DNA from 4 places in the Alkalihalobacterium sp. TH-98 genome. Region 4 is predicted to be linked to each of the others. Evidence: riboswitches for the same ligand, from Rfam matches in the RefSeq annotation. Region 4 holds a riboswitch; each other region holds the start of a gene.
The links. Region 4 has a riboswitch for cyclic di-GMP ahead of AC2VNP_RS15720 (type II secretion system protein). Riboswitches for the same ligand answer to the same signal wherever they lie in the genome.
Positions count from the first base shown of each region.

Region 1 (5,265 bases), on a different contig from region 4:
TCTCGAGCCGACGGTGTTAACAAACGTCCCGCCAAATGCAACGATCGCTAAAGAAGAAATCTTTGGCCCCGTCGTTCTGATTTTCGCAGTCAATAGTTTACAAGAGGCAATTGAACGGGCAAATGATGTGAACTATGGCTTGCAGGCAGGGATCTTTACCAATCACCTCCAGGCTGCTTTTGAAGCGATCCAAAGGCTCGATGTCGGTGGTGTCATGGTGAACGACAGCAGTGACTTCCGTATTGACAGCATGCCATTCGGTGGCGTCAAAGGATCAGGATTAGGAAGAGAAGGTGTGAAATACGCTATTCAAGAAATGACAGAACCAAAAGTGGTTTGCTTCAACCTTTAAAAGTTTTTATATCAAAATAGAGTGGTAGGGCTGTGTGTAGGTTCCTATCACTTTTTTTGTTGTCTATCGCCGATACCTCTCGATCTCCTTACCAATTCCCTATTTCTTACTTTTCTATTCTTAAAACAAGCGTCACGTAAATAAGTTAACACTAAGAAAGGCGTAATAAATGTTCTTAATAAAGAATGAAAGGACTTAAGTACCGTTTACTATAACGAACTTTAATCATATAATATTCTTTATAAAGAACGAAGTGGTGTTACCAAAGCAGGAGAGGAGGGTCATCAAATAATGCAGACCATTGATATAGAAAGTCCAATTCAGGCGGAATTAATGATACATCTCGTGAAAGACAACGTAGTCAACTCGAAATGTACTTATGTTAATGTATTTGAGTTCACAACAACATCACTTATATTTATTAGTTCTTTAAAATTTCCAGTTTCAGAGCAGGTCATTTATCGAACGACTCTTAATATATTTGGAAAGTCAATGGAAGTATACGGAATGATTTTAACGTGCGTGAAAAATGTTCAAAGTAAAGAGTATTACTATGAAATGAATTTTAAGACGAATTGAGGAATATCGATAAAAATGACAAAATAAAAAGGGTGAGGTAAATATGAATGGGGGGAATATTAGGGAGCTGCGAAGAAAGAAAGGTTTATCCTTAGATCGACTCTCTGAATTGTCAGGTGTTTCTAAGTCCTATTTAAGTTATATTGAGCGCGGTTTACAGACGAACCCGAGTTTATCGGTTTTGGAAAAGATGGCACAAGCACTTGGTGTTGAGCTAATTCACTTAATAGAAGTAATGAATTCGGAAGAAGAAGACAAACAATCCACCTCCATGTAGAGAGGTGGATTGTTTGTTTTTTCAATATATTGAACTTCCAATTAATTGTTGTTTTTACGCCACTTGTTAAATTCTAAGTACTCACGGAACTGTTCTTTTGAGACACCAGACTCCATCGCTTCTTTAACTAATTCCACCCAAGCTGAATCGAGGTCGTATTCTAACTCAGTTTTCTTTTCTTTATTTTCGTTTAATAGTGTTTCAACACTAACACCTAATACCGAAGAAATTTTTTCTAGGAATTGTATGGAGGGATTAGATTGGATGTTTCTTTCTATAGAACTTAAATAGGATTTTGCTACACCAGCGGATTCTGCTAATTCAGATAAAGACAAGCCTTTTTCTAATCGTAATCGTTTGACTGTTTCTCCGATCATCTGTATCGTTTCCTCTCTCAACCTGTATACTTATAGGAATTATAACAGTTTAAGGCTTGTTCTGTAAATAGAACTGCGAGATCATGTTTTAACGGTTTTGTTAAGGTATTCTTTAATTTCTTCAATCGTAAACCCTAATTCTTTAGCTTTAATTATTAAAGCTGTCCATTCTTTGTCCAAAGCCTCACAGGTCTTTGTGTTCATTCTTCTACCTCCTAGTTCCTGTACACAGTAATATCAGTCTACTGTCAGTATAGCAATAGGTCTATATATAAACACGGCGATCAATAGTTAATAAAATAGTTGGGAATTTGCGACTACAATTAGTTAACCCATTACCATCATATAAAAAAATAGGAAAAACTTTTAGTTACTGAAGTCATATTTATAGTAACAGTTGCAATAAATTTCCAATCGACATTTTATTTAGAGCGCGTAACACTTAGTGTAAATGTGTTTGTAAAGAATACTCTTAGAAAAAAAAACTATTCAACCTTTACTTTTAGACAAAAACTTCCGAATTTCTACAGTTCATTTATGGGTCAAAAGAAGGTATTTATAGTTTGGTAGTCCTACACTATTTCAATAGTGGTTATAGTAAAACTAATTTGACTTGGGAAACTAAGCTATTTAACTTAAGACTATACTCATAAAATTTATGATAGCGCTACCTTTCTTCTTGATTGCGATTACATTGCTCTAAAAAGGCTTTAACATCATCTAGCTGAAGTCCGATCTCTCTTGCATCTTTCATAAGTAAAATCCACTCTAAATCCAGCAGCCTTTCCTCGCAGGGTATTTCAGTAGGTTTCATACGATCTCTCCCTTTTCCTAATACTCCATTTTATTCTTCTTAATGTTCATTATATAGAACGATATTAGATAATCAAATAAGGTAATTGAAGAAAAATAGTGAAAAATAGACAGAATCAGTCGCTTTACGTTCGTTATATAGTATTTTTAGAGATTTTCCCTTTTTTAATTACTTTCTAGTAAGGCAGGTTCAGTTTGTAAAAAAAGTGATACGGGATGAACAAGTTTCATCTCATATCACTTTTCTCATATTATAGCGTAGCGTAAAAAGAGGAGGTCTTTTTGTTAATCGTGAACGTCCTTGATGTGCGAATGGTTTTTGCAGTTTTTTCAGTTTTCAAGAAAAAAGATCGCACTTCATCTGTATTCATACCTAAATCTTTCGCTTCCTTCATTAATTCAACCCATTCGTGATCAAGGTTTAATATCCCGCTACTCTTCATAATCATTACCTCCTAAAATACATTAAGCATTTCAGGTAGTCCAGCCATCATCATTGAGAATTCAACCTTAGACCTGTGACTTTGCGTCCCTACCTTTCAATAGGTTTGCCCTTTGACTGATTACTTTATTTTTTAATAATTAACATACTTTTTTACAATTTATATGACTTATGGCTTGTCATTAGTAGTATAAAGGATGAGAAAATTTTGTGGTGTTGAAGAGTGTCGATGTAATAAAATTTAGAAAGTAATGAATTTTGACAATGTTATAACACAAAATAGGTATAATTAACCTATTAAACAATATGAAAACAGTGAAAAGGTTATTTTTATAGTTATTTAGTCCTCTTTACGTAGTTGGAAGTTTATAAACCTTAAGGTATAGCCCAAATGTAGCAGGAATAAATTGTAAAATAGCAATAGATAATTGGAGATAATGTCGAGATTTTACTAACGAAAGTTTTATTTTTCTATAAAGGTAATTATGTTTTAATCTTATAGAAGAAAAATGTTGACTATTTAAGTATTACATTGAAAGAGTTGTTTTTGTGATTAGATCAAGTTAAATATGTTTCTTAAAGTGTAATATTTAAAAAATTTCACATATTTTTTGTGTACAGACACAACCGAGCCCATCCCTACATAGACATAAGATATCAAACCTTATGGGGGTGAGGAAGTGTCATTATTTGCAGCCATCACCTATTTCTTTAAGGAAGTCATTGTTTTTGTATCGTACGTAAAAAACAATGCCTTCCCGCAACCGCTTTCGAAAGCAGAGGAGCAAAAGTACTTACAGCTCATGGAGCAAGGAGACGAAGAAGCTCGAAATCGCCTCATTGAACATAATTTACGATTGGTTGCCCATATCGTTAAAAAGTTTGAAAATACACGTGAGGATACCGAAGACTTGATCTCGATAGGTACGATTGGGTTAATAAAGGCGATTGAGAGCTATTCGCAAGGTAAAGGAACGAAATTAGCGACATATGCAGCAAGGTGTATTGAAAATGAAATCCTCATGCACCTTCGTGCGTTAAAGAAAGTAAAAAAAGATGTTTCTCTCCATGATCCAATTGGAACGGATAAGGAAGGAAACGAAATTACGTTAATTGATGTCCTTCAAGAAGAAACCGATGACATCGTTGACACGATCCAACTGAAAATGGAAAAGAAACAAATTTACGATTACATCCACGTTCTAGATGAACGAGAAAAAGAAGTCATTGTCGGGCGGTTCGGCTTAGACTTAATGAAGGAAAGAACACAAAGAGAAATTGCAAAAGAATTAAACATTTCGAGAAGCTATGTTTCTCGGATTGAAAAGAGAGCTTTAATGAAGTTGTTTCATGAATTTTACCGGAGAAATAACGGGCAGGTATAGAATGAGAAAGGAAGTATGAGAAGAGTAACTTCTCATACTTCCTTTTAGTTGAATTCCATATTGTTTTTCACATGCATTCCAAAAGTATATCGAAATGATACTAGTTTCCATATAAATATAAGAAAGGCAGCGTGAGAATAGTCGTTCTTACGCTGTCTTTTGACGTTTAATTAATCGGTTTTGCATATATAATATAACGGTCCGGTGCACTGCCGACATAAGAAAATGGATAACACGTCGTGACAACTAGTACTTCATGCGGTGCTGTTGAGCCTATAATCGTTCGGTCATCAGCATCCACGATTTTCGTACTTTCAATTTCATACACAAACTCCCCGTAAGGAAGTTTAATAATAAATCGATCCCCAATTTCAAGCTCGCCCATTCTACGAAACACGGTGTCTCGGTGCCCGGATAAGACAATTTGATCGTTTTGCGTTGGCCAAGCTGTTCCTTTGTAGTGACCAACACCTTTTTCTAATTCATCTTCATCTGTTCCTTCAACGATTGGAAGTTCTGCATGAATGGAAGGTATCGATAATATTCCAACGGTTTCTCCCACTTCAGGATTAAAGTCGTCGATGGTAGGTTGAACGTTATCCGCTGTTTCTGACGTTTTGAGAAGTTCATAAGCAGATGTAAGACTGGCTTTTTGAGCTGACTGTGTTTGCCAATATTGGTATCCACCGAACAGAAGTAATCCTAGTCCAGCTATGATAAATATGTATGAGAATACTTTCATAAATCTCTTCCTTCTGACTAAAAGTTTAAGTACTTCTATTTTATACTGTGACATTGGAAAACTGCTACAAAAACTTGTCCCTTAAATCCAAAATATAGTAAACTAAATGAAAACGATTACAAATATTTCTAGATTAATAGGATGGGTTGTTGATACTCAATGATCAATAAGTTTATGTCTCCCGAAATTATTTTTGGTAAGGGTGCGTTGGAGCATGTGGGGGAAAGTTTTTTACGGTTAGGTGCAAGGAAAATATTGATTGTCAGTGATACCGGTGTTTGTCGTGCAGGTTGGGTGG
Region 1 covers NZ_JBYCKM010000044.1:106,865-112,129, forward strand. Annotated here, with positions in the region: gene AC2VNP_RS15575 (aldehyde dehydrogenase family protein) at 1-352, shown strand, start outside; gene AC2VNP_RS15580 (hypothetical protein) at 644-931, shown strand; gene AC2VNP_RS15585 (helix-turn-helix domain-containing protein) at 975-1,208, shown strand; gene AC2VNP_RS15590 (helix-turn-helix domain-containing protein) at 1,250-1,585, opposite strand; gene AC2VNP_RS15595 (anti-repressor SinI family protein) at 1,667-1,789, opposite strand; gene AC2VNP_RS15600 (anti-repressor SinI family protein) at 2,253-2,399, opposite strand; gene AC2VNP_RS15605 (anti-repressor SinI family protein) at 2,650-2,841, opposite strand; cyclic di-GMP riboswitch class I at 2,873-2,961, opposite strand; gene sigK (RNA polymerase sporulation sigma factor SigK) at 3,521-4,225, shown strand; gene AC2VNP_RS15615 (class D sortase) at 4,392-4,967, opposite strand; gene AC2VNP_RS15620 (iron-containing alcohol dehydrogenase) at 5,127-5,265, shown strand, end outside.
Region 1: linked by a shared signal. The riboswitch ahead of AC2VNP_RS15605 (anti-repressor SinI family protein) and the one ahead of AC2VNP_RS15720 (type II secretion system protein) in region 4 are both predicted to bind cyclic di-GMP.

Region 2 (5,265 bases), on a different contig from region 4:
TTGCAAAATACGAATAATGATACGATCAAACTTGTGAATGAGCTTCTGAAAAATGGGAAAACAGTCGAAGTAGCAATGGAAACCAATGACCGTGTAAACGAAGGAGACTTTATCGTTGCAACAAAGGATCTTCGTTCATATGAGGGCAAGTATTACTTTGAAACGCTCCCATTAGGGAATGGACAAAATCTTAAAACAAACCGCCTTACGCAGCCAAAAGTCGCTGTAACAGGTTCTGCACAGTTGAGGTTTTCATTAAATCAGCTTGGATTTAATTTAGTGGATGCAGCGAGTGCTGATGTGATTGTGAGTGATAGTAGTACGTTTAATGCGGCTAATGTAAATGGAAAATCGTATATTGGTATGGGAGTTCATGCTTTAAATGCTGCACGTAATAGCGGCTTGCTTCCTGGATTTACTTGGAGTTTCACAAGAGCCAACCATGAAGGACTTGTAAAAGCGAATGTCAATGAGCACCTTTTAACTTCAGGTTACGGGGAAGAAGAGCTTCTTTATGTCACGACGGGAGCATGGATTAATTCAGTTCCTGAAGGCGCAGACGTTTTAGCTACGTTCAGTGACAGTGATGACTTCTATGTCGCTGGCTGGTGGCCAGAACACCAAGATGCAAAAGGACAAACTCTAGCATTTACGACGTCAACGGAAGACACAACATTTACTTTATTTGCGAACGACTTAGCCTTTAGAGCTCATACAGAACACAGCTACCGTCTACTTGCAAACAGCATTTATGCTTCTGTTGGTTCAGCGGTTGAGAAGAAAGGTAAAGGACAAGCAAAAGGTCAAGAAATTAAGGTTGAAAACGGCCAAGTAGAAAGAACACAAGAAAATGGTAAAGATAAAGTAAAAACAACGATTACTGAGAATGCATTAATAAATGCAGCGAAAAATAGTGATCGAGTTGACCGCTTTATTGTCGAAGTAGAGGGGCAAGCTAACAATGTGATTGAAGTTCAACTTCCATCAAGTGAAATTCAAGAATTGAAACAATCACAGCCGGAAGCTAAGCTTGAACTTCAAACAGGAACCGGTTCATACACAATCCCATTAGCAGACTTTGACCTTGAGAAAGTCGCTAAAAACAACGGTAAAGACTTCATGCTATCGATCAAAGTAGTGGTTGAAGAAGAAGTGTATGGTGAAGGAAGAGAAACAGAAGAACGTGTTGTTGAGGTTAGCCATGTAACCATTTCTGCACTCGTTGGAAACGCAGAAGTTGAGATTACAAGTTTTACCGTTTTACAAGAGTAGATTTAGATTAATTGGAGATGTTCACAGTGACTACCCGAACTTTGTTGAAAAGTGGGAGGGAGTTGATGTATTAAAAAGCTTTAGTGAATGTTAACTTTTACACTCTTTCAGGTAATGCAACCTTTTTGGTAAATCCAGGACGAGGTGCATGCCTCCAAACGTAAACAGGTTCAGGTCCTAGTGAGCTGATTGTGGATTAAATAAAAACTAATATCTAAGAAAAAAGCATGTTATCACCAAAAAGGTGGATAACCTTCTATTTATACAGAGGGTTATCCACCTTTACGAGTTACACACAGGGATCGAAAGGGTTTATAGGTATTTATATATAGTTATCCACATCTAGAATCGAGGGACCTGTACCTTAGTCTTCCTTTTTATAGCCTTGTTTTTACTTTGTGGAATATAAACTTCACAAATTACAGATATTTCATCAAATTAAATGAAACCGAATGAAACCGTCACAGTGACACCCCGAAAAATATTGTTTCAAGTTAGTAGATAGATTGAGAGGCGAAGTTATTGTTTTATCTGCTATTAAAAATAAATCGACTAAAGTTAAAAATATTTTAGTCGAAGTTGATAATATTTGGCGAAAAGTTGAAAATATATCGGCCGAAGTTAAAAATAATAAGAAGTGATGCTGCCCCACTGTGTGGGTATAAAAAAACCTGGGTCTAATCCAATAAGGACCCAGGTTTTTTTATATAAGAGAGATCCTAATAGGCTCTTTCATTAAAGTTAACGGTTAATTATGCGTACATCGATACCATGGATATCTCCACCAGGCATTTCAATTTGTTTGACTTTCTTTAGCGAGCGCGTATTAATGATGGATACTCCTGGGCGTTGACCGGCAATGGCATGCGTCCCTGTAGCTGGTTCTGGTCCTCTTGTTGTCACATAAGCCCATTGTCCGTTTGGTGAAAAGTTCATTAAGTCAGGTGCGCTTCCAATGTAGGACACTTGGTTTACGGCCTCATTTGTCTCAATATCAAATATCGTTGCATTATTTGTCATCCGATTAATCACCCAAAGGTTTTGGTTATCTGGTGTAATCGCAACCCCATGAGCATCCTTACCTAATGTGTCTTTTGTCTCGATTAATTCATGAGTTTCGGTATCAAAAATATACAATTCACCGAGATCAGCACTTCCTGCATTCGCATACATCGTTTTTCCATCGGGAGAAAGGATTAACCCACAGCCATGTGGTTTGACATCATCCTTATCGTAAGCTTTCACTAGCTCTAAAGTGTCCGTTTCAAATATGAGTAAACCGCCGCCTCCAAGTGTTACATAAAAGTATTTATCATCCGCTGTAAAGAAGTGACATACTGGCGTAGTATTTGGGAAGCGTTCTTTTTCGGTGAGTTCCTCGTAATCTTCTAATTCGACGGTTTTCACATATTTAAATTTTTCATTTTTTACATCGGTTTCAATAACAGAGATACTTTTGCTAGGGGTGTTCGACACGATGACTTTATCTCGTTTATTCGTTGGTATGGCAGCATGAGCCCCTGGAGCGGTCGGGATCGTTGCGATAACTTCTTTGTCGGACCCGCGAATCACTGAAACATCTCCACTAGTCATATTAGCGACATACGCATATTCACCTTTGTTATCAAAGACTAACATATGCGGTGTTTTCCCTACACCATCATCTTCAGTTAACGTCTGCTCTATTCGGTGATTTGCTCCATTGATAATATGGATCTCATTATTTAATTGATCGGCTACCCAAATTTCATGACTGATAAAGCCATTTCCTCTTTCTGAAGGGTGAGAAAAACCTGTCATTACCAATAGGGATACTAGTAATAATAGGCACAAAAATTTAGCGTTCGATCTAAACGCCTTTTCTAATGATATGTTGCTCTTCATATGTATCTCCTCCTAATGCTTTTGTAGAGGGTGGGTCGCACTACTAGCTCCCTATATCCCAAGTGCCCGTATGTAGAATATAGTTCAAAGCTCCCATTCCTGTCAGATTATAGTGGAATATTCTGAATTTATCAATACTAAGTTCTCAACAATTTTCTACATAATTCACAGTATACCCAATAATGGGGGGCAGACCTCTATGTAAACGTAACTCTTACCGCTGCATCAGCTTTGCCATCCAAAGTACAAGATCTATGATACTGCCGTCGATCCCACTTTGAAAGTAGACCCATAATTGTCCGCCAGTTGTGGTTGGTGTTCGGTCAAACACAACGGTTTTAGAAAAATACCCGTAAGCAGGCGGAGCATCTGCATCCTGAAGCTGGTTCATCCCAGCGAGAAGATCCGTATGGGCCGAAAACCGCTGACCAATACGAAACAGCGAATCTGTAGGGGGAGTAACATAAATGGTACGAAAAGTAGGTTCCACAAGGACAGGAACAATAAGAGTCCAACCTGGAAATATTAAATTTGGATCCGTTATTGGTGGATTTAATGGTTGGCTCTTTAATCCCCAAGACTGTACTGCCAAATGAGCAGCAATTGAAAATAACGTATCGCCAGGCTGGACGGTATAAACGACATGGGTTTCTCTTACAACCAGCGTAATATACTCACTCCCTACTATGTGCTAATAACAAATATATTAATTATAGATGAAGAATATGATTTGGATTGCGTCACAGAACGTCTTAGTAGTGATTAGTAACCCCAACACGATCATCCAATCCAACCTTAATTTCGTTGAGAGAAATTCATTACGAATTACTTTTTAGCCAATTTCCTTTGTTTAAGTCTATTCTAGTAAAAATAACGAAACCTAGGATCAAAGACCTGTATACCAGAAAGAAAGTCACACATTGTCGTAAAAAAAATAATCTCCTCAACAAGTTTCGCCTTACTTCAAAAGTAAAATTTGGTAAAGTATATGAAAACGATTACAGAGGTGAATAAGATGTCCTTTGAGTTGGTGCTAGATGCGATACTAGGAAAGAGAGAATTGTTCCATGTTATTGATTGTACAATATGCGGCCACGAAGAAATTTACTACGTTGAGCCTGAGTCGAAACAACAAATAGGGAAAGCTTGTTCACATTGTGGGTTTGTTCAGAAATTTGAGTTTGATCACCAAAAAGAATAGTGATCAATACCTTATCTCCAAGAGTTTATTCTGATAAAAAAGTAGGTTAAGTACCTGCTTTTTTAGTTGGGGATTTTCCCCTCATCTTACTCTCGCTAGCCTCTCATTTCCCTCTTTTTCTGCTTCAAATCTTCCTAAATAAGAACAATTAACTAGTTGGGCTGTTGCTAATCCTAGCTAAAGCGTTAAAATAATAGATAACGACTTGATTGACTAAAAGGTCAAATTTTAGCAGCATCGTAGGGAGTTTTTCATTGCATGATTAAATGGTTTTCCTGGACAGCTGTGATCGCTTGGATGGCGCTTATTTTCTACTTATCGCATCAACCAGCAACAGTGTCTAGCGAGTTAAGTTCAGAAGTTACAGAGGTAATCATAGAAATCATTGAAACAGTCGCCCCGAATATTCAATTTGAATTCGGCAACTTAAATCATCTGGTAAGAAAAAATGCTCACTTCTTCGCTTACTTAGTCCTCGGAATGCTGACGATTAACGCCTTAAGAAGAAGTGGGAGCATTGGATATCGAAGTATGGGAGTAGCTCTAGTCATATGTATCCTTTACGCCATTTCAGATGAAGTGCATCAACTCTTTGTTCCCGGCCGGTCTGGAGAAGTGCGAGATGTGCTCATTGATACTGCTGGTGCAAGTGTAGGGATTGGGATGTATTGGTTGTTTAGTAGAGTGTTTAAGAAAAAATCTAGCAGATAGGTTAGTTTTTAGGGGAGCGAGCGGTATTTCATTTAGGGTTGGTTTCGTAGTGTTAAGAATATGTAGGCATTCCATTTCCATCGAAAACTAACAAAACGCTCGAGTACTGTTCACAGTTGCTCGAGCGTTGGTTCTCTTTTTCAGTTAAGATAAGATGTGATTGCATCAATCTCAATTCTTAATGTGACTATCGACCT
Region 2 covers NZ_JBYCKM010000033.1:17,649-22,913, forward strand. Annotated here, with positions in the region: gene AC2VNP_RS12180 (M14 family metallopeptidase) at 1-1,272, shown strand, start outside; gene AC2VNP_RS12185 (YncE family protein) at 2,014-3,156, opposite strand; cyclic di-GMP riboswitch class II at 3,177-3,259, opposite strand; gene AC2VNP_RS12190 (hypothetical protein) at 3,371-3,748, opposite strand; gene AC2VNP_RS12195 (acyltransferase) at 4,172-4,357, shown strand; gene AC2VNP_RS12200 (VanZ family protein) at 4,616-5,068, shown strand; gene AC2VNP_RS12205 (hypothetical protein) at 5,256-5,265, opposite strand, start outside.
Region 2: linked by a shared signal. The riboswitch ahead of AC2VNP_RS12185 (YncE family protein) and the one ahead of AC2VNP_RS15720 (type II secretion system protein) in region 4 are both predicted to bind cyclic di-GMP.

Region 3 (5,265 bases), on a different contig from region 4:
TGGTAAGGTATCTTGTTTTTTAGTTCGGTCTCCAGTAACCACATGGGTGGTTAAGACTAGTTCGCCTTCTCTGTAGATCCACATGCGTTGTTGGGCGATGGACACTTCAGCATACGTATGTCCAATGCCGTTGTTTGCGGTAACGCCGTAACCAAAGCCTTCACCGCCCCAGCCATTTCCGTAAATATTAGAAGCAGAAAATGACGTTTCACCGTTTTCAAAAGCTTCTAATATCAATTTTGACTCTTTTTCAACATCAAGTGCCCAGCCATATCCTTTTCCTTTAACAGATATAACAGAACCTGAATGAGTCTTAAAGGTAAAATCTTTCCCTAAAGTGGATTGAGCGTCATTAATTTCAGCTACTTTCTTAGGAATACTATGTTTATTTATCTCGATCTTCAAATCTTCTGATACGGAAGCACTTGTAATAAGGTCGCTAGCTATTAAGGAGTAGACTTGGTCTTCTACCTCATAATCGACCGTATGCTGAAGGAAATCCTGCAGCTTGTTTACTTGGTTTTGTACAAGTTCACTATCTTCCTTGATCGGTTCTAGATAGAGGGGCTCTAGAAAGATTTCGCTCGTATAATCTTGCTTGTCGAACGCATCTAAAAGACGATGGACATCATATTGCTCACCTTCAATGCTTTCAGAAATCAGAATTTCGCCTTCTTCTAAGATGGCTTGCGCATTTACAGGCGCTGCCAATTGCTCATTCATAGTGGTGAGTTTTTGCTCGAATTCGGTTCTCAGAACTTCACTACGATATTCGTCGGTTTGACTTGGCAGTAAAAAATACGTTTTCGCTTCTGTAGATGGGAAAAAGGTCGCCTGACTTCTTAAAGTTTCTCTAATCCCGGGTAAGTCACTTTCTGTAAACTCCATCTTTGTTTCAGTTCCTTCTAAAATGAGCTGGTCCCCAACATAGATTTGGTTTTTAAGCACAGAGGTTTGCAACTTTTCTAGGGCTTGATCAGCTGTCAGCCCGCTAACTTCTATTCCATTAATCGTAATGTTTGAATTAAAATGTGTATTTTGATAGTAGATCATTACCGTCAATATAAGTGCAGTAATAAAGATAATAATGGATAGAATGTACTTCCAGTTTTTATACCATTTATTAGGTTGTTTCTGTCGAAGATTATTTTCTTCTACAGATTTTTCTACGGCATAACCCATATATATCCCCCCGACCTTCGACTTTCTTAGACTCTAAAACTTCTTATCTAACTTAATTATAATCTTTTACTACCATTTTACTAGATAGGAAATTTATATTTTGTCGTTTTTTGTAAGTTGGGGAAGTTTATTATAAATTTTTGGTGAACTTATGTAGGATACTGGAGAAATACTTGGTGGGGTTGTTGCAATTATTTAATTTCTCTGGGCTAAGAAGTAGGCGATAGGAAAGCTTTACAGGTTGAATTATAAATAGGGAGTGAGTTAGATAAGAGGATAGTTACTTTATATCAACATAGAGACTTCTAATAATACAATTGTCTAGTACACACCATTATTAAAAAACGTGGAACACGCTGTGAAACAAGATTATTCGGGGAGTCACTGTGAAGGTATCCTATGCTTCTAAATGAACAAATACTGTTGTAATAGAATGAAAGGAGAAAAGGCCAAATAAGCCATTCTCCTCTCTTTTGTTAATAATAATTATTTTTTCCCACCTGCATTGGAACCAGAAGCAGGTCCTTGTGGCACATCCTTTTTGATGTGCCCTAATTGTTTACCATTATTGTCTTTCTCATTATCGCCATCTGCTGGAGCAGGATCTACAAATGTTACTTCTTTCTTTTCTTGTCCTTCCCAAGAAACTTGACTATTACCAGCTGTCATTTGGATGTCAAATACAAACTTATAAGTACCTGCTTCATCTGCTTCAAACGTAATTACAGAAGTGTAATAACCATCATCATCTAGTACTAACGAACTTTCTCCTTCAAATACCTCATCATTAACTGTCCAGTTATACGTTGCGGCAGAGCCTGTTTTCAAAGCCGATGCTGTAAGTGTAACAGTTTCTCCGACTTCCAATTCATAAGTATCTGCTGTTAAAGTTAATTCATGGACATCCTTAACAAATTTGCTTTCTACATTTTCTGTTACATCTTCAGCTCCTGCTTCTGCAGCAAAAGCTCCTCCTGCAAATACTGATAATGCTAAAGAAGTTGCAATTGTTAATCCTACTACTTTTTTTGTTAATTTTCTCATTTCCCATTTCTCCTCTTAAATCAATTTTTTAATATAGTAAAAACCAATCATTAAGAGGGCCGGTTACACCACTAGCTTCATATACCCCAAGGTGTCCAAATAAGGGTTATACTTCATCGCTTCCCAAAGTTAAAACTAAGTACATAGGCCTAACATTTAGGACTTTGCGCCTTTCTTTCTTGTGGCCACGTGAAATAGTAGTGCATTGTCTCTATTTCGAATTATATATTCGTTTTAGAGAATATGGAAGATTTTTGTTTCGACATATATATACAAAGAGCCACATCAATTTTAATAGATTTAATAAACTACAGTTAAATATATTTTTCATGGGCAAATTTAAAGAAATGTTGAGGTCGATGTTATGTAGTGAATATATCTTTACTTATCAATAATTGTAATGTACGTATAAACTGTCGAATTTTTTGGAAAAAAAATCATTTAAATTTAACTGTAGTTCAATTTATAATAAAAGAGTATCAATAGAATTTTAGTGGAGATCTGTAGAATGATTGATCCACAACTCAAAAAAGCTTGCATGGAAAATTTATTTTCTATGTCTTTTTTTAGCAGTTATTGTTCTCTATAAAGCACAATAAAATATAGATATTGAATGAAAATTTTAGCAAAGGAGTGAAGTGAACTATTTGTTTTATAGGAATTTTGGCATGGTAGTCCACTATTGTGTATGAGATACAATGTTCTTTAAAACGAATAAAAAATTCAAATATGATTAGGTGTGTTTTATGAAAAAATGGATAGGAATTACCTTAGTCTTTCTAATTGTAATCTCGTTCTTTTGGTTAGGTGGGGAAAAAAGTCGCTCATTCAATAATCAAGCTTTATCCGAAGAGTCTGTATCTGTTTCACCAACTCATAAGATCGAAGTGAAAAGCGAAGACAGCAGTTGGAGTGAACCTCCAAGTGATGAACAAGATGTAGACGGTTGGAAGTTAGTTTTCTTTGATGATTTTACAGATGAAAAACTGAATACAAAAAATTGGACGGCTCTAAAGCGAAAAGAAAGCTATAACAACGAACTTCAGGAGTATTCTCCCAGAAATGTAGAAGTTAGTAATGGTCGACTTAATTTAATAGCAAAGGAGGATGGTGTCGCTCCTAAAAAGTATAGTTCGGGACTTGTTGAAACGAAGGGTAAATTTGATTTTCTTTATGGGAAAGTTGAAGTGAAAGGAAGGTACCCTGTTGGTAAAGGACTATTTCCAGCTATATGGATGTTACCGTCTGATGGAAAGGACCATTTACCTGAGATTGATATATTTGAAAATGTTGGTCACGAACCGCATCTCATCTATCAAGTTCACCATTGGAGGGAAAACGGAAAACTTCAAACAACTTATAATAAAACAGAAAATCAGGAAATTGATACAGATCATATATACGGAATTGAATGGGAAGAAAACGAAATACGGTGGTATGTGAATGAAGAGCTTGTTTTTACTTCTACCAATAACATCCCGGATATGCCAATGCATCTTATTATTAATTTGGCTATAGGTGGAAATTGGCCAGGGGACCCTGATTTAAGTACATTCTTTCCTGCCATATTCTCTATAGATTACGTTAAAATTTATAAGAAAGTAGGATAATAAAAATGGAAAGTATACTTAATATAACGATATTGGTCATATTTTCAATTTGTACGATATTCCCAATATTCCATATAGTTAATGCTTGTATTTTATCATCAAAAAAGCCCTACTATATGAAAAGCGTGAGGTCCCCAAACGAGAAATCGATGAGTATATTAGTTCCATGCTATAACGAACAATCGATTGTTGAGACATTAATTTTCGGTATGAAAAACTTAAATTATCAGAATTACGAATATATTATTATTAATGATGGTTCAACAGATCATACATTAAGCTTATTAAAAAGGTTGTTAGATTTAGAGGTGACGGTGAAACGAACTACTACTAACTTAGAATATATGCCTGTTTTAGGGGTATATAAGTCAAAGAGGTTTAACAATGTGGTTGTAATAGACAAGGTGAATGGAGGTAAGGCTGATTCTTTAAATGCTGGAATTGCTTACTCTTCAAATGAGTTAGTAATAACCTTAGATGCAGATAGTATCTTAGATGAGAGAGCACTACCTATAATTAATAATGCTTTTCAAGATCAAAAAGTTGTTGCTGCAGGTGGAATTGTCCATGTATTACAGGGAAGAAAGGTGGATAAAGAAAGTTTAAGACCGACACTAGGTTTAAAAATGTTAGTAAGAAGTCAAATATTAGAATACTTTAAAGGCTTTTATGTTTATAAAGCTTCATTAGCAAGGCTAAATGCACTAGCGATTATTTCAGGGGCATTTGGGGTGTTTAAAAGGCAAGTTCTCATAGATGTTGGAGGTTATCGGAGAACAGTTGGTGAAGATATTGACATCACACTAAAAGTACAACAGTATGTTAATAAACAAAAAGGATTAAAGGTTTTATTTATCCCAGAAGCCAAGTGCTATACGGAAGTACCAGAGAATATACTCGATTTATATAAGCAAAGAATTCGTTGGCAAAAGGCATTTACGGATTGTTTATTTATCTATAAGAAATCACTGTTAAGAACATTATTTACACGACCTTTATCATTTTTCTTTATAATTGAGGCCTTTTTTACAGGGGTACTGTGTGGTTATCTTATGGTTATAATACTTTTACTTGTACTTGTTGTATTTCCAGCTACCGCATTTCAATTCCTATTAGTCTATATTATTGCTAGTTTTACGTTAAATATAATTTATAATGTGGTGGCAATTATTATTGCTCGAATCCATAATCAAAAGTTTTATTTTCGCGATTTGATAAAACTAGGTATGACTCTCTTGCAGGATTTATTAATCTTCCGTTATTTAACTTTATTTTTTGTCTTGAGTGGGACGATCCAGTATTTCATCAATAAGGAGGGTTGGAATAAAGTACAACGAACCGGCAGACAATATGATATTGAACAAGTAAGGTAATTTTTTTAGGTCCTTTTGTTCGTTATTAGAAACAAAAGAGTGAAAAACGTTCTCTT
Region 3 covers NZ_JBYCKM010000023.1:9,968-15,232, forward strand. Annotated here, with positions in the region: gene AC2VNP_RS08905 (L,D-transpeptidase family protein) at 1-1,182, opposite strand, end outside; gene AC2VNP_RS08910 (hypothetical protein) at 1,669-2,226, opposite strand; cyclic di-GMP riboswitch class II at 2,277-2,359, opposite strand; gene AC2VNP_RS08915 (glycoside hydrolase family 16 protein) at 2,973-3,836, shown strand; gene AC2VNP_RS08920 (glycosyltransferase family 2 protein) at 3,986-5,209, shown strand.
Region 3: linked by a shared signal. The riboswitch ahead of AC2VNP_RS08910 (hypothetical protein) and the one ahead of AC2VNP_RS15720 (type II secretion system protein) in region 4 are both predicted to bind cyclic di-GMP.

Region 4 (5,265 bases):
TAACGTCTCTTTCTGCCGCGGGGATGTATTACTTCGCCGTTGGATTACCGCTTCCAAATGCGTTAGTTTTTTTTGTTCCGTTAGCAGCGTATGTATGTACATTTCTGTTCGTTAACCATGTATTAATCTACCTCATTCGAAATCATCTGGCGAAAGTCAAAACAAAGTTCTTTGATAGAGGAACGATATGGGAACTGGCGACTGCAGCACTCGTCTTGCCGATGAGTGTAATTCTTGTCATGATGTACCAAGAAATTGGGTACGGGGCGTCTGGAATCGTTGCAGTTGCTTTTATAGGAATTTCCATTATGTTAAAAGTCTATCGCAGAAGTGAACTAATGAATGACCAACTCAAAAAAGTAAATGAACTAGGCATTGAATTAAGCAGTACGTGGGAAGTAAAAGAGACTGCTCACTTATTTATCAATAAAATAAAAGACTTATTTCCAAGTGATTATATTTACTTATACACAATTGAAAATACGAAGCTGCAACTACTAGAAGCCTATCAAAAAGACCCCACTGCTCTTTTTTCAACGGGAAAGACAATTGATTCAGTAACTGAAAAAGTGTACCGCAGAAAAAGAGCCGTTGTCTTTCAAAATAGGAGCCAATGGCCGACACCAGAGCGTCTTTGGTTAAAAACAGCTCATTCCGTAATGGTCGTCCCAATTATTCAACATCGTGAGTTGAAAGGCATCATCACGATCGCTGTTAATCAAAAAAGTGCCTATAAAAAGCAAAATGTCACGTTAATGGAAATCCTCGCAAACTTCGTCGGTGTCGCGATTGATAACGCCCGTCATTACGAAGCAACGAAAAAAGAAAGTGAACGTTGCCCGCTGACAAGTCTTTATAATTATCGTTCGTTTGAGCGACTATTAATTGAAAACTATGAACAAAGCGTCATTCAGAACGATAAAGTAGCGGTCATTCTACTAGACTTAGATCATTTTAAGTCTGTTAATGATACGTATGGCCATCAAGCCGGTAATGACGTACTTTGTCAAATCGCAAGGCTGATGGAAGAGACAATAGGGGAAAACGGAATTGTCGCTCGCTATGGCGGCGAAGAATTTGTCATTCTATTAACAAACACTAATTCAACTGCCGCATACATGAAAGCGGAAGAATTACGTCTGCGCATTGCCCAACACCAGTTCCTTATTCATAACGACCTCAACGAAGGAGAAATGAAAACGATTCAGATCACGGCGAGTATCGGTGTGGCAACTAGCGATGATGAAGAGTCCAATCCGGTATCACTTGTCCGCCAAGCAGACCGTGCGATGTATACAGGAGCGAAACAAAAAGGCAGAAACCGCGTGGCGGTGTATGGGGATCGATCTGAAGTACAAGTAGCAGTGGAAACGTTAGAAGATACGTTGACGAGGTAACGACACAGTTTATCTTCTAATAAAAATTACTATTGTCACTTTTGTGACTAAAGTAGTAAATTTGATATAAATTCCATAAAAAAATTTACCGAAAAGTATTTTCATTTAGGAGAATCTTGCTATAATCAGAGTTGCAAGGATGAAGCAAACAGACTAGTAAATTAAAGGGAATTACACTTCTCTAATGATCTTAGTAGTAGGACTTGTTATAATAGGTTTGAAACATAAGAGATTAGAGTATTTATTACTAGAATTGTTCAATATATTGAAATTAAAGGCGCGATGAAATACGACTTGTATGTGGGCACCTAAGTCGTACGGAGCTAGTGGTGCAACCGACTTTTACATATGACATCTCGGAGGAGGTCTAGTAAAGGTTATTTTTTTGCACTTAATTTGTCATTTTATGACAAATTAAGGTAAAAAAGTTAGCGAACAAAGTCAAAAGCATCATTATTAGGTCAAGTCTAGCAACAAGAAATTAGGTACGGTTTTGAGAGCGGACAAGCTCAAAAAATAAATTAACTATGAGAAAAAAGGGAGAGATATTTAAATGAAGGCACTTATTCAAAAACGTCTTAAAAATCAAAAAGGTTTAACACTTATTGAGTTACTAGTTGTAATTGTTATTTTAGGGATTATTGCGGCGATTGCTATTCCGATGTTAGGGCAGAATAGTGATAAAGCACGTCAAGCAACAAATGAACAGAATGTAAAGATTATTAATGATGATTTGCAAAGATACAAAGTAGAGACAGGTGATTATCCAACTGGGGAAACTGTTGCTGCAAGACTAGGTGAATTAAATATTAATCCGCTGCCTACAATTGAAACTTTTGGAGCTTGTGATGCTACAGCTGCAGCTTTCTCTATTGAAGGTAACGCTACTACAAGTACTGTAAAAATCGGAGCAGCATGTTTACCTAGTGGGTCTCAATACGCACGTTAATAAGGATTACTAGCTGTCGCTATAATTGATAGCGACAGCTTTTTAAATAATTTAATACTTGCATTAGAAAATTTTAACTCTATTTATTAAATAAAGAAGGGATGTTATGTATTATTTCTGATGAGGAGAGATTTAATTGATATTATTAGATATTTACTTTTTATTACTTGCGTTATTACTCGGCTCCTTCTTAAACGTAGTAGCCATCCGTCTACTTAACAAAGAATCCATAGCATTCCCACCTTCTCATTGTCCAAATTGCAAGCATAAACTTACTGTACTTGATCTAGTTCCTGTATTCAGTTACTTATTCTTAAAAGGAAAATGCCGTTACTGTCAAACAAAAATTTCTCCTTTATATCCATTTGGAGAATTATTAACAGCAACATCGATTTTTATTGTTTATAAATTTGTTGGTCTTCAACTAGAGTTAATTCCTGCACTCATTTTAACTATTTTACTTGTTATTTCAGTCTTAACCGATATTCGCAAACAACTTATTTTAGATGTGGTGACGTTACCAATGCTTGGTTTATTAATCATTAGTCGCTTATTTATTGGGACGGAACCGTTTTGGTACTATTTACTTGGTGGGGTTGTTGGTTTTGCATTGTTACTACTGATTGCTATCGTCAGCCGTGGTGGTATGGGTGGTGGTGATGTAAAGCTTTATGCGGCGATCGGTGTTGCATTAGGTCCGTGGATGACCGTTATGAGTCTCGTATTAGCATCATTTGTAGGTACGATTGTCGGCATTACGCTCTTGGTGCTTGGCATCGTGAAGCGTAAACAACCGATTGCGTTTGGGCCGTTTATTTTTATTGGGACGCTGTTAGCTTACTTATTTGGTTATGACATATGGAATTGGTATTTGAACTTATTATGGTAAGGTGTGAGGTTATGAAGGATCAAAGAGGAATTACATTAATCGAGTTACTTGTAACTATTACCCTTTTGGGGATTGTTGTCATTCCTATTCTCACATTAATGACAGGGACTTTTACGAATACCGTATCTCAAGGAAAAGAAAGTCAAATTCAGTATTCTGCTCAAGAAGTGGTGGAAACAGCTAGAATTAGTACTTATCCTGAGGGATTAGAGAATAGAACGATATATGGAACTTGTTCAGCGAATTCCGGATGTTCACCAATAGATATTACAAGCACAGTGGAACCAGAACTAACGGATTTAGAAGTCATGTATCAAATACATTTTAGTAATCTAGTAAATGTTACATCTGACCCACAAGTAAATGAAAGAGCTATTGATAATTTTTATGAAGTAAAAGTTACTTTAAAATCAAGAGAACCAAACAGTCAAGAAGCTACAATCGTAACGGTGGTGAAGAAACAATAATGAAAAACCAACGTGGAGTTACTTTAGTAGAATTACTTGTTACGATTACAATTATGGGGATAATATCGGTTCCTGTGTTTTTATTAGTGAATACGACAATGAAAGTTCATCAAGAAACAAGTATAGACAATCAGTTACAACATGAAGCGAGGTTTATTTCCCAGTATATGAGTGAAAACCTTCGCGATGGTGCACAGTTTTATTTTACATTAGACGATTGGGAATTAAGGAACGATGGTGAGACCCTTATTCGCTACAATAACTCATTAAATCAAGTTTATCTAAAAGATAGTGATCATATTTTGACCAGTCATGTTGAAGATTTTACAGTAACACCTGATCCTGTTGAAAATCCAGTGAAATACAATGTTTCTTTATTATTAAAAAAACGAGATCGAACGTTTCAATTGCAAACGACCGTTTATCATGATCCGATTACACGTTTTCTAAGATGAGGTGTTGGCGAGTGGATGAATTTAAAGCTATAAAAAATGAACAGGGTGCTGCCCTCATATTAACATTATTTATTATCGTGTTTGTTTCAATCGTAGGAGCGGCATTATTAAATACAACTCTTTATGGTAAAAAAATGAATGTGACCACAATAGCGGAGCAGGAAGAGTTTTATAAATTAGAAGCGGGCTTAGATTTAATGATGCGTGAAATGGAAACATTTTGGGTCGAGGATGGGCTACTCATGTATCATGATGGTGAAAATATTCTTTTTCCAGTAAAAGACGAGGATGATAAGGATATCCCAATTATAAAAAGTGGGCCCTACTATTATATAGAAATGGATCGACCAGATCAGATAACATTTGAAATTGACGGTCGGGGTGTTCGAGTGTCGATAACTGATGTTAAATCTATTGATACATCAGAACATAAGAAGTTTAGTTACAATTTAGTGGCAGAATATGTAGGTGGAGAAGGCAAATTTGAAAGATCACTAGAATTGATAGCGAGTGTTCCTGATCAGGATGAATTTATTGTAATACCACCACTACCACCAGGGCAAGAGGAACCACCTAAACCTCCCAAATTTCCTGGTAATGCTGGTGACAGTGTTTTATTTACAAGTAGTAGAGATGTTCATCAAAATCAAACTGAATGGAAAAAGATAGTCAAACCAGCTATTACAAATTTACAAAGTTTTATTAACTATTATGGATTAGACGTTTCCTTAGCAAAAGATAACTGGAATGGTTACCCCATACAAGATGTAAATAAAATAAGATATTATAACCAAATTAATGCAAGTGGTAATGCTGTAGGAATCGCCATTCAAGAAGGTTATTTAACTTATGCAAATTCGGTTTCGATTACTGGATGTGGTTCTGATGGTAAAGTAACAGTTAGCGGTGTATTAATAACCCAGATAATGACAGTAGGTGGGAATTGTACTTACTATTTAGGTGGAGGTATTATTGCAAATGAATTTAAAGTATCTTCAAATGCATCTACGGTAATTGTAATGGAAGATGGTGGATTTCAAGATGATGGCGGCGGAGGTGGTTACGAACCAACACCACCAAGTGTAATTCCTCCCATTACAAGCGATGA
Region 4 covers NZ_JBYCKM010000045.1:11,997-17,261, forward strand. Annotated here, with positions in the region: gene AC2VNP_RS15715 (sensor domain-containing diguanylate cyclase) at 1-1,397, shown strand, start outside; cyclic di-GMP riboswitch class II at 1,664-1,747, shown strand; gene AC2VNP_RS15720 (type II secretion system protein) at 1,951-2,346, shown strand; gene AC2VNP_RS15725 (prepilin peptidase) at 2,483-3,235, shown strand; gene AC2VNP_RS15730 (type IV pilus modification PilV family protein) at 3,247-3,702, shown strand; gene AC2VNP_RS15735 (PilW family protein) at 3,702-4,157, shown strand; gene AC2VNP_RS15740 (pilus assembly PilX N-terminal domain-containing protein) at 4,169-5,265, shown strand, end outside.